3 regions of the Clostridium lapidicellarium genome follow, and region 3 is predicted to be linked to each of the others. Evidence: a T-box and tRNA genes for the amino acid it is inferred to sense, from the RefSeq annotation. Region 3 holds a T-box; the other regions hold tRNA genes.
What was found. The T-box of region 3 lies ahead of ileS (isoleucine--tRNA ligase). A T-box ahead of a tRNA ligase gene usually reads a tRNA of that ligase, here a tRNA-Ile.
Positions count from the first base shown of each region.

Region 1: it has a tRNA-Ile gene. The T-box ahead of ileS (isoleucine--tRNA ligase) is inferred to sense a tRNA for this amino acid. The anticodon was not compared.
Region 2: it has a tRNA-Ile gene. The T-box ahead of ileS (isoleucine--tRNA ligase) is inferred to sense a tRNA for this amino acid. The anticodon was not compared.

Region 1 covers NZ_JBGFFE010000023.1:14,372-17,659, reverse strand. The annotation lists gene AB8S09_RS12860 (GNAT family N-acetyltransferase) at 158-1,099, shown strand; rRNA gene rrf (5S ribosomal RNA) at 1,228-1,344, shown strand; tRNA gene AB8S09_RS12850 (tRNA-Ile) at 1,352-1,428, shown strand; tRNA gene AB8S09_RS12845 (tRNA-Ala) at 1,432-1,507, shown strand; gene fusA (elongation factor G) at 1,666-3,288, shown strand, end outside.
Region 2 covers NZ_JBGFFE010000023.1:49,525-52,812, reverse strand. The annotation lists gene AB8S09_RS13090 (methionine ABC transporter permease) at 1-635, shown strand, start outside; gene AB8S09_RS13085 (MetQ/NlpA family ABC transporter substrate-binding protein) at 655-1,497, shown strand; tRNA gene AB8S09_RS13080 (tRNA-Ile) at 1,686-1,762, shown strand; tRNA gene AB8S09_RS13075 (tRNA-Ala) at 1,766-1,841, shown strand; gene AB8S09_RS13070 (HD domain-containing protein) at 1,916-2,419, shown strand; gene AB8S09_RS13065 (transcription repressor NadR) at 2,515-3,030, shown strand; gene AB8S09_RS13060 (UPF0182 family protein) at 3,090-3,288, shown strand, end outside.
Region 3 covers NZ_JBGFFE010000002.1:294,146-297,433, reverse strand. The annotation lists gene nrdG (anaerobic ribonucleoside-triphosphate reductase activating protein) at 1-103, shown strand, start outside; gene AB8S09_RS03390 (ArsR/SmtB family transcription factor) at 188-553, shown strand; gene AB8S09_RS03385 (MBL fold metallo-hydrolase) at 557-1,189, opposite strand; T-box leader at 1,336-1,566, shown strand; gene ileS (isoleucine--tRNA ligase) at 1,671-3,288, shown strand, end outside.

The DNA.
Region 1 (3,288 bases), on a different contig from region 3:
TATCAATTGTGTAAACTTCATTTGAATCTAAAAGTCACCTGATATAGTATTTTATGCTATAATATACTTAAAATTATACTTGGATTTACTTGATTCAGATGAAGTTTATATACTTTTTTAGAATTATAATTGTGGAACTTAATTGGGAGCGATAAGAATGCTGAGGGAACAGCTTGTATCCATTGATTTGGTCAAAGGTAATGATAATGAATATATAGTGAGAGATAATTTAGGCATTACCATAGGAAGAATATTTATAATTGAACTTTCCGAAGTCAATAAGTATAGTATGATTAGGTTGAAATTTTATAGATGGGGAGAACGCAGTTATAAATTATTGAGGAATACTCTGGAAAATTTTATACAAATTCTTCTTAAAAAGGCTAATTTGAATAAAATAAATATAATGGCACATGAGGATATAAATATACAGGCATTTACTGATCTGGGGTTTGAACTTGAAGGTATAATATCAAAAAGCATAAAGGCTGATTCCGAATATAAAAATGAAATATTATTTGGTTTGGATCTTGATGAAACTAAAAATATACGTATAAATAAAGGATTACATATAAAGGGAAGTCATATAACATTATCTATTTTGACACCGGAAAATGCAGCAAGTGTACTGAATTATTATATAAAAAATAGAACTTACTTAAGTGAATTTGAACCCGAACGAGAGGAAAGTTTTTATACACTTGAAGTGCAAAAAAGAAATTTAATTGAAAGCTATAAGCAGTTCTTATCTGGCAGAAGTGCTAATTTTGGTATATTTAAAGATAGGAAATTTATAGGCAAGGTACAGATATCCAATATAATGCTGGGAGTGTTTAAAAGTGCATTCGTGGGATATTCTATAGATGAAGAGGAGCAGGGCAGGGGATATATGAAAGAAGCATTGAGTTTGGTTTTGGAATATGCTTTTGATGAGCTAAAATTACATAGGATTGAAGCATCTACCTTGGTAGATAACTTGAGATCTCAAAGAGTTCTTAAAAGATGCGGATTTAAAAAACTTGGTTTAAATGAAAAATACTTATTTATAAATGGAAAATGGAGAGATCATATAACTTTTTATAAAATTAGTCCTGTATAGTTAGAAAATATTTTTTAATTGGCAGAAAATTATCTTTCAGAGGGAAATTTGACGGATTTTTAAAGAAAGTATTGACAATCAATAAAAATGTCAGTATAATATTAAACTGTAGTGCGAAAGAAAAAATATCCGGTGATAATAACGTGAAGGTAACACCCCTTACCATTCCGAACAGGCAGGTTAAGCTTCACGGTGCCGAGGGTACTGCAGGGGAGGCCCTGTGGGAGAGCAGGTCGCTGCCGGATAATATATGGATCTTTAGCTCAGTTGGTTAGAGCAACCGGCTCATAACCGGTTGGTCCGGGGTTCGAGTCCCTGAAGGTCCACCATGTGGGGGTATAGCTCAGCTGGGAGAGCACCTGCCTTGCACGCAGGGGGTCAAGAGTTCGAATCTCTTTATCTCCACCACAAGAGTAACATTTTGTTGCTCTTTTTTTTTATGTAAAAATATTTTTTATATATTTATTAAAATCATATTATTGTGAAAATTTATTTAATTTTAGCAGGGATTTTGAGACGTAAGTAGAATATATAAACTAAGTGTAAAGTGAGAGGGGGAATTGCTTATGAAAAACTACTCAACAGAACATTTAAGGAATGTAGGAATTATCGGTCACAGTGGATCCGGGAAGACTACATTAACAGAAGCAATACTTTACTATACCAAGACTATAGACAGACTTGGAAGAATTGAGAATGGAAATACTGTCAGTGATTATAATACAGAAGAAAAAAAGAGAAAAATATCTTTATCCACATCTTTAGCTTCCTGCGAGTATAACGATGTGAAGATAAATTTAGTTGATATGCCGGGATATTTTGATTTTGTGGGTGAAACTGTGGAAGGGCTGAGGGCAGTTGATACGGCATTGATTGTTGTATCAGGTGTATCTGGAGTTCAAGTTGGAACAGAGAAATGTTGGGATTATGTAAATAAATATAATTTACCGAGAGCTTTTTATATAAATAAGCTTGATAGAGAAAATTCTAATTTTGAAAAAGTTTTGGAAGATTTAAAGCGGAAATTTGGCATATCTGTAGTGCCGGTTCAATATCCTATAGGTGTTGAAAGTGGTTTTAAAGGTGTTGTAAACGTTATTTCAAAAAGGGCCAGAATATTTGATAATAAGACAAAAATCATGAAGGAAGCAGATATACCTAAAGATATTTTAGAAAAAATAGCCGAATGCAAAAATATGGTAATAGAAGCCGTAGCTGAAACGGATGAAAAACTTTTGGATAAATATTTAGATGAAGGTACTCTGGAGGATAAGGATATATATGCGGGTTTGATAAATGGATGTTCAAATGGAGAAGTAGTACCTGTAATGTGTGGTTCTGCTTTAACTGGAATAGGAATGGAAACTTTGATTGAAGATATAATTGAATGTTTTCCATCACCGGAAAATATGGTGCCTGTAAAGGCGGAAAATTTGAAAAATAATTCTGAACTAACTGTGGGAATAGATAAAAAAAAGCCTTTTTCGGCTTTTGTTTTTAAAACTATAATTGATCCGTTTGTAGGAAAATTATCTTTGTTTAGAGTTATGACAGGGAAGTTAAAATCCGATACGGTGGTATACAATGTTAAGAAGAATAAAAATGAAAAGATAGGAAGTATGTATTTTTTAAGAGGAAAACAGCAAATTCCTGTTTCTGAAATAACTGCAGGTGATTTAGGGGCTGTGGCTAAACTGCAATTTACGAGTACGGGGGATACTCTATGTTGCCCTAAATCGTCTATAGCATTTAAAGATATTGAGTTTCCTGAACCTGTGATTTCAATGGCAATTTTGCCTAAATCTAAAAATGATGAGGATAAAATATTAAATGGATTGAATAAAATGGTGGAAGAAGATCTCACATTTAAAGTGTCCAGGGATACGGAAAATGCAGAAGCGATAATATCTGGATTAGGTGAAACTCACATTGATGTTATATCGTCTAAGTTGAAATCTAAATTTGGAATAGAAGTTATTTTGCAGCGGCCCAAGGTACCTTACAGGGAGACTATAAAGAAATCCTCTGATGTTCAAGGAAAACATAAAAAGCAATCTGGAGGACATGGGCAGTATGGTGATGTGAAAATTAAATTTGAACCGAGGACTGATGGAGAAGATGATTTGGAATTTGTAGATAAAGTAGTGGGCGGGGTAGTGCCAAGACAATATATTCCAGCAGTAGAAAAA
Region 2 (3,288 bases), on a different contig from region 3:
CTCAAATTTATACTGCAATATTGCAGACCTTATATATGATTTTTATACCATTGCTCATAGGTTCTATTTTTGGAACAATTTTGGGAATATTGATGGTGGTTACTAGGCCGAAGGGAATATTAGAAAATAAATATGTATATGAAATTTTGAATCCCATTGTAAATATATTTCGTTCTATTCCCTTTATAATTTTAATGGTTGCCATTGTGCCTTTTACCAAACTTATAGTTGGCTCTTCCATAGGCACTGACGCTGCTCTGGTTCCGCTTACAGTTTTTATTATACCTTATATTTCTAGATTAGTTGAAAATTCACTTTTAGAAGTGAGCAGTGGAACTATAGAAGCAGCAGAGGCAATGGGTGCCACACCCTTTCAGATAATATGGCATTTTTTACTTCCAGAAGCAATGGGTTCACTTGTACTTTCTCTTACTACAGCTACTATAGGCCTTATAGGAGCTACTGCTATGGCGGGAACCATAGGTGGTGGAGGAATAGGTGATATAGCTATATCATATGGGTATGAAAGATTTGATACCAAGGTTATGATTATTACAGTAATTCTACTTATAATATTTGTTCAGGTTATACAGACTATAGGTAATATTCTTTCTAGGAAACTTAGAAGAGGCTAGTGTTAAAGGAGGAAAGGTTATGAAAAAGAAAATATTTAGAAACGTTATAACAATGGCAATTATGGTTGTATTTATGGCATTGGGATTGACAGCTTGTGGTTCTGCCAGTAAATCTTCTTCAAGTACAAAAAAGGAAATAAAATTGGGAGTTTCTCCGGGACCTTATAATGATTTATTCAATGCAGGTGTAAAGCCAATTCTTGAAAAAGAAGGCTATAAAGTAAAATTGGTGAATTTTTCGGATCTTCTTCAATCAGAAGTGGCATTAACAGAGGGAAGTTTGGATTTTAATGTAGCTCAGCACAATGCTTATGTGAAGGCATATAATAAGGAAAAGAAAGCAAACCTTGTATCTGTAGTTAAGATTCCAACAGTAAGGGCGGGAATCTTTTCCAATAAGTATAAGTCAATAAATGAAGTTAAACGGGGAGATACGGTATTTATTCCTAAAGATCCGTCAAATGCTGCAAGAGCTTATGCGCTGCTTGAAAAAGCTGGGTGGATTAAGATAAAAGAAGGAGTAACGAAAACTCTTGCAACTCAAAAGGATATAGTTCAGAATAAATATAATTTGAAAATAGTTGAAATGGATTCTTCGCAAATACCGCGTTCTCTTAATGATGCAGATTATGCCGTTCTACCGGGAGCTATTGTATATATGGCTAAAATAGATGCTAATAAATCTCTCTTATCGGAAACATTGGTAGATGATCTGTATATAACTGTTGCGGTAGATGGAAAAAATAAAAATGCAAAATGGGCTCAAGATATAGTAAAAGCATATAAATCACAGGAATTCAAAAACTATTTAAAAACTCATAACTCTAAAGGATATTGGGTTGTTCCAGATGATTTGAAATAAGGAGATTTTTATACTGAAATTATAAACATTACTGGTTATTCTGGGATTCAAGTATGATAAGTGTTTTTTTGGATAAAATCCACTTGAATCTCGGAATCACATTTTATCAAAAAGTATTGACAACCGGTAAAAATGTCAGTATAATAAGAACTTGTAATGCAGAACAGGTCGCTGCCGGATGAATATATGGATCTTTAGCTCAGTTGGTTAGAGCAACCGGCTCATAACCGGTAGGTCCGGGGTTCGAGTCCCTGAAGGTCCACCATGTGGGGGTATAGCTCAGCTGGGAGAGCATCTGCCTTGCACGCAGAGGGTCAAGAGTTCGAATCTCTTTATCTCCACCATTTTGTTTCAAGATGGAACTACATCTTTTAAAAGATGTAGTTTTTTTATTTTTTAATTAAGGGTGATGAAATAAATGACACTTTTTTACAGAGTAAAACAGTTTTATTGGGCACTTACTGCTGAACTCAATGACAGTGATAAAAATTTTATAAAAGTTAATTTGAATGAAAATGAATTTAGGTTATTCAATAAGTTATCTTTACAGGAAAGAAAACATTCTGTGAAAGTAGCTTATGATGTTCAGAAAATTTGCAATGATAAATTTAAAAATATAGATGTAAGTTTATTATTAAAGGCGGCACTTTTACATGATGTAGGCAAAGTATATACAAAATTAAATATACTGGATAAGTCCCTTCTGGTATTAGGAGATAAAATTTCTAAAGGCAGGTTGAAAAAATTTTGTAATATTAAAAAGATAAAGGTGTATTATTATCATCCAAAATTGGGTAAAGAATTGTTAGAAAACATAGAAAAAAATAACGAATTGCTTTACTTGGTAGAAAATCACCATAATAATAGAATAAAAGGTAATTTAAATCTTGATATACTTAGATATTGTGATAAAATTAATTGAAAATAATACAGTCTATAAAGTTATTCCAATTTTTATGATATAATGTTAATGTAAATTTAAATTATTGTCTTGAAATATACTAATGGGAGGTTAGTATGAATTCAATAGATAGAAGAATATGTATTATGAAAATCCTTAAAGAAAATAGCAAACCTCAAAAGGGTCATGTTTTAGCTGAAAAACTAGGTGTTACCAGACAGGTAATAGTTAAGGATATAGCAATTTTAAGAGCTAAAGGTAAGAGTATAGTAGCTACTCCAGATGGATACTTGATTCCAAAAATCGAAAGAGAAACGGTTAAAAAAGTAATTGCTGTTTCCCATAAGGCAAATGAAATGGAAGATGAGCTTAAAACCATAGTTAAATTTGGAGGAAGGATAAAAGATGTTATAGTAGAACATCCTGTATATGGTGAAATAAGGGGGATGTTGATGATAAAAAATTTATATGATGTAGATAATTTTTTGTATAAAATAAATAAATATAAGGCTGAACCTCTATTGATATTGACAGGAGGTGTGCATTTACACACTGTAATAGCAGATGATTATGATACATTAGAAAAAATAATAAATGAATTAAAAGAAAAGAAGTACATAATTTCTGACTGATATGTTTAATATTTTACTTGATTTATATTTTCTTTACAATTGTTTATAAAGAGGTGATTATGGTGAAAAAAAAGAAGATTGCACTGGGTACATTGATTTTTATTCTGGCTTTATGTATTATATTTTTAAATAGGATTGTAAATTTTGTAATAAATGTGGAATGGTTTAAAGAAGTGGGGTATTTATCTGTTTATTTTACGAAGATTATTGCCATGTGTAAGCTTATAGTACCTATATTTATAATAAGTTTTGCAGGTA
Region 3 (3,288 bases):
AAAGGACAGTAAATTAAAATTCAAGGGTTCAGGCAATCAAAGGATTATTGATGTAAAAAAGAGTTTAAAATCCCACAAGGTTGTGGAAATGCTTTATAATTGAAAATTATTTTTATCCTACTGTTGAATTTACTTGAAAGACTCTAATTAAATATATTATAATACTCCATAGTGAGGGGTTGATAATGTGAAAGAGGACTCGGAAATTGAAGTGTGTTCTTGTACTGAACTTCATGAAGATTGTATAAAAAGTGTTAAAGAAAGTATGCTGGATGAAAAAGTCTTTAGGGATCTTTCTGGCCTTTTTAAAGTGTTGGGTGATTTTACAAGGATTAAGATAATATATGCACTGTTTAAGAAAGAGCTCTGTGTATGTGATATAGCGGAAATACTTCAAATGAGTCAGTCCGCTATATCTCACCAGCTTAGAATTTTAAAGACAGCTCGTTTGGTTAAATTTAGAAGAGATGGGAAATCAGTATATTATTCTTTAGATGACGAACATATAAACAAATTGTTCAATGCAGGACTGGAACATGTTGAACACAGTTAAAAGCTATTTGAAATCAAGTATCTTGACTAAATTGTATTTCTCCAGATTGTTTTCTACAACCAGAGTATTGCTTTTAACTCTTTCAGCATTTTTTACGTATTTGAGGAATTTCTCCAATCCATCCAGTTCAAAAGTCAGCAGGGAAGTTTTATAGTGCATGGGAATTATTATATGACTGTTGATGGATTTAGCAAGTATTGCAGCTTCTTTACCGTCTATGGTAAAGTTACCCCCTACTGGAATCATCAATACATCTATTTTGCCTAATTTATCTATCTCATCTTTAGATAGCACATATCCTATATCTCCAAGATGACATATTCTATAATTGTCCATTTCTATTACAAATATTATATTTTTGCCACGTTTTGCACCTTTCACTTTGTCGTGATAAGAAGGTATTCCCACAATTGATATACCATCTGGATTAAAGAAACCTGGTTTGTCTATAATATGGCTGTACTTTACATTTTTCGTATAGTTGTGGTCAAAATGATTGTGACTTATTGTAATTGAATCCACTTTATCTTGGAAAACCTTGTAACCTACGGTTCCGTCAAAAGGATCTGTTAGAAGTGTACGGCCCATTGAATCCTGCAATAGAAAACTAGAGTGGCCTAACCATTTTATTTTCATAAAGCATATCCCCTTTATAAAAGACTTTTTTTATTGTTGGTGTTATTATATGAATATTATAGGTGTATTATTAATAATATAGCATAAATTATTGACAATGAAAAAATCATATAATATAATAGAAGGAAATTAAATCGTAGTCGTCTTAAGAAACATTGAAGAAGAAGAGTATCCAAATTTGTAATTACTTACAGAGAATGAGGGACGGTGAGAACTCATAGAATGAATTGGAGAAAATCACTTCGGAGTTTGAAAGTTGAAATGGAATTGTGGATATATGCTGGAGTAGACTTTTACGTAATTCTGCGTTAAAGAAAATTATATCATAGTAGAAACATTATCATAGGTGGTATAGCGAAAAAAACTTCGTCCTATTTGGATGAAGTTTTTTTATTTATTTTCTGTATATTTTAGTTCATTATCTTGTATAAAATGTGTATATTAGTAAAGATTTAATAATAAGAGAGAAAGGGGTCAAATCATGTACAAAAAAATCGACAATAGCAAAAGTTTTGTCCAAAGAGAAAAAGATGTCCTTGAATTATGGAAAGACAAGAAAATAGAGGAAAAAAGCTTTAAGGAGAATGGGGATGGGAAGTATTTTACTTTTTATGATGGACCTCCAACTGCTAACGGGAAACCGCATATAGGCCATGTCTTGACAAGGTCTATGAAGGATCTTATACCTAGATATAAAGCTATGCAGGGATATAAGGTTTTGAGAAAAGCCGGATGGGATACCCATGGTCTTCCAGTGGAGCTTGAAGTTGAAAAAAGTCTTGGAATTTCAGGTAAACCCCAAATAGAGGATTATGGGGTGGAAAATTTCATAAAGAAATGTAAAGACAGTGTATTTACATATGTGAGTCAGTGGAGAAAGATGTCCGATAGGATAGGTTTCTGGGTGGATATGGATAATCCCTATGTAACTTATCATAATGACTATATAGAATCTGAATGGTGGGCATTGAAGGAAATATGGAAAAAAGGGCTTTTGTATAAGGGCCATAAGGTAGTACCCTATTGTCCGAGGTGCGGTACTGCACTTTCTTCTCATGAGGTTTCACAGGGATACAAAGATGTAAAGGAAACGTCCATATACGTTAAATTTAAACTCAAGAATAAGAATAAATATATGCTTGCATGGACGACAACTCCATGGACACTTCCAAATAATATGGCATTGGCAGTGAATGAAAATTATGATTACGTGGAAGTGTTAAACAAAGGAGAACATTTAATATTGGCAGAAGCTCTTTTGAATAAACTGGAAGATGAGTACAGAATCTTGAAAAAATTCAAAGGAACAGAATTGGTTGGCCTGGACTATGAACCGATGTTCAATTTTGTATCTTTTAAGGGCAGGGCACATTATGTGATCCATGCAGATTATGTAACTTTGACTGATGGTACCGGGATAGTGCATACTGCCCCTGCTTTTGGTGAAGATGACAGTAAAAGCTGTAAAAAGTATGACATACCTATGACCAATTCTGTAGATACACAGGGTAGATTTAAAGAAGAAGTTACACCCTGGAAGGGAATATTTGTAAAAAATGCAGAGCCCAAGATAATAGAGTATTTAAAGGAAAAGGGAATACTTTATAAAACAGAGAAATTCACTCACTCTTACCCATTTTGCTGGAGATGTGATACTCCTCTTTTATATTATCCGAGGGATACCTGGTTTATTAAAATGTCCTCTGTCAGAGATGAACTGGTTAGAAATACCAATAATACAAATTGGTATCCTGACAATATAAGAACCGGAAGATTTGGAAACTTTGTTGGAGGAGTAATAGACTGGGGTCTCAGCAGAGAGAGATATTGGGGTACACCACTTCCAATATGGGAATGTGAATGCGGACACAAGGAGTGTATAGGAAGCATTGAGGAATTAAGAGAAAAAGGTATAAATGTACCTGAAAATATAGAACTTCATAAACCATATATTGATGAAATTAAATTAAAATGTCCTAAATGCGGCAGAGAAATGAAAAGATCCTCGGATGTAATTGACTGTTGGTTTGATTCAGGTTCCATGCCTTTTGCACAGCATCATTATCCTTTTGAAAACAAGGAGCTTTTTAAGCAAAATT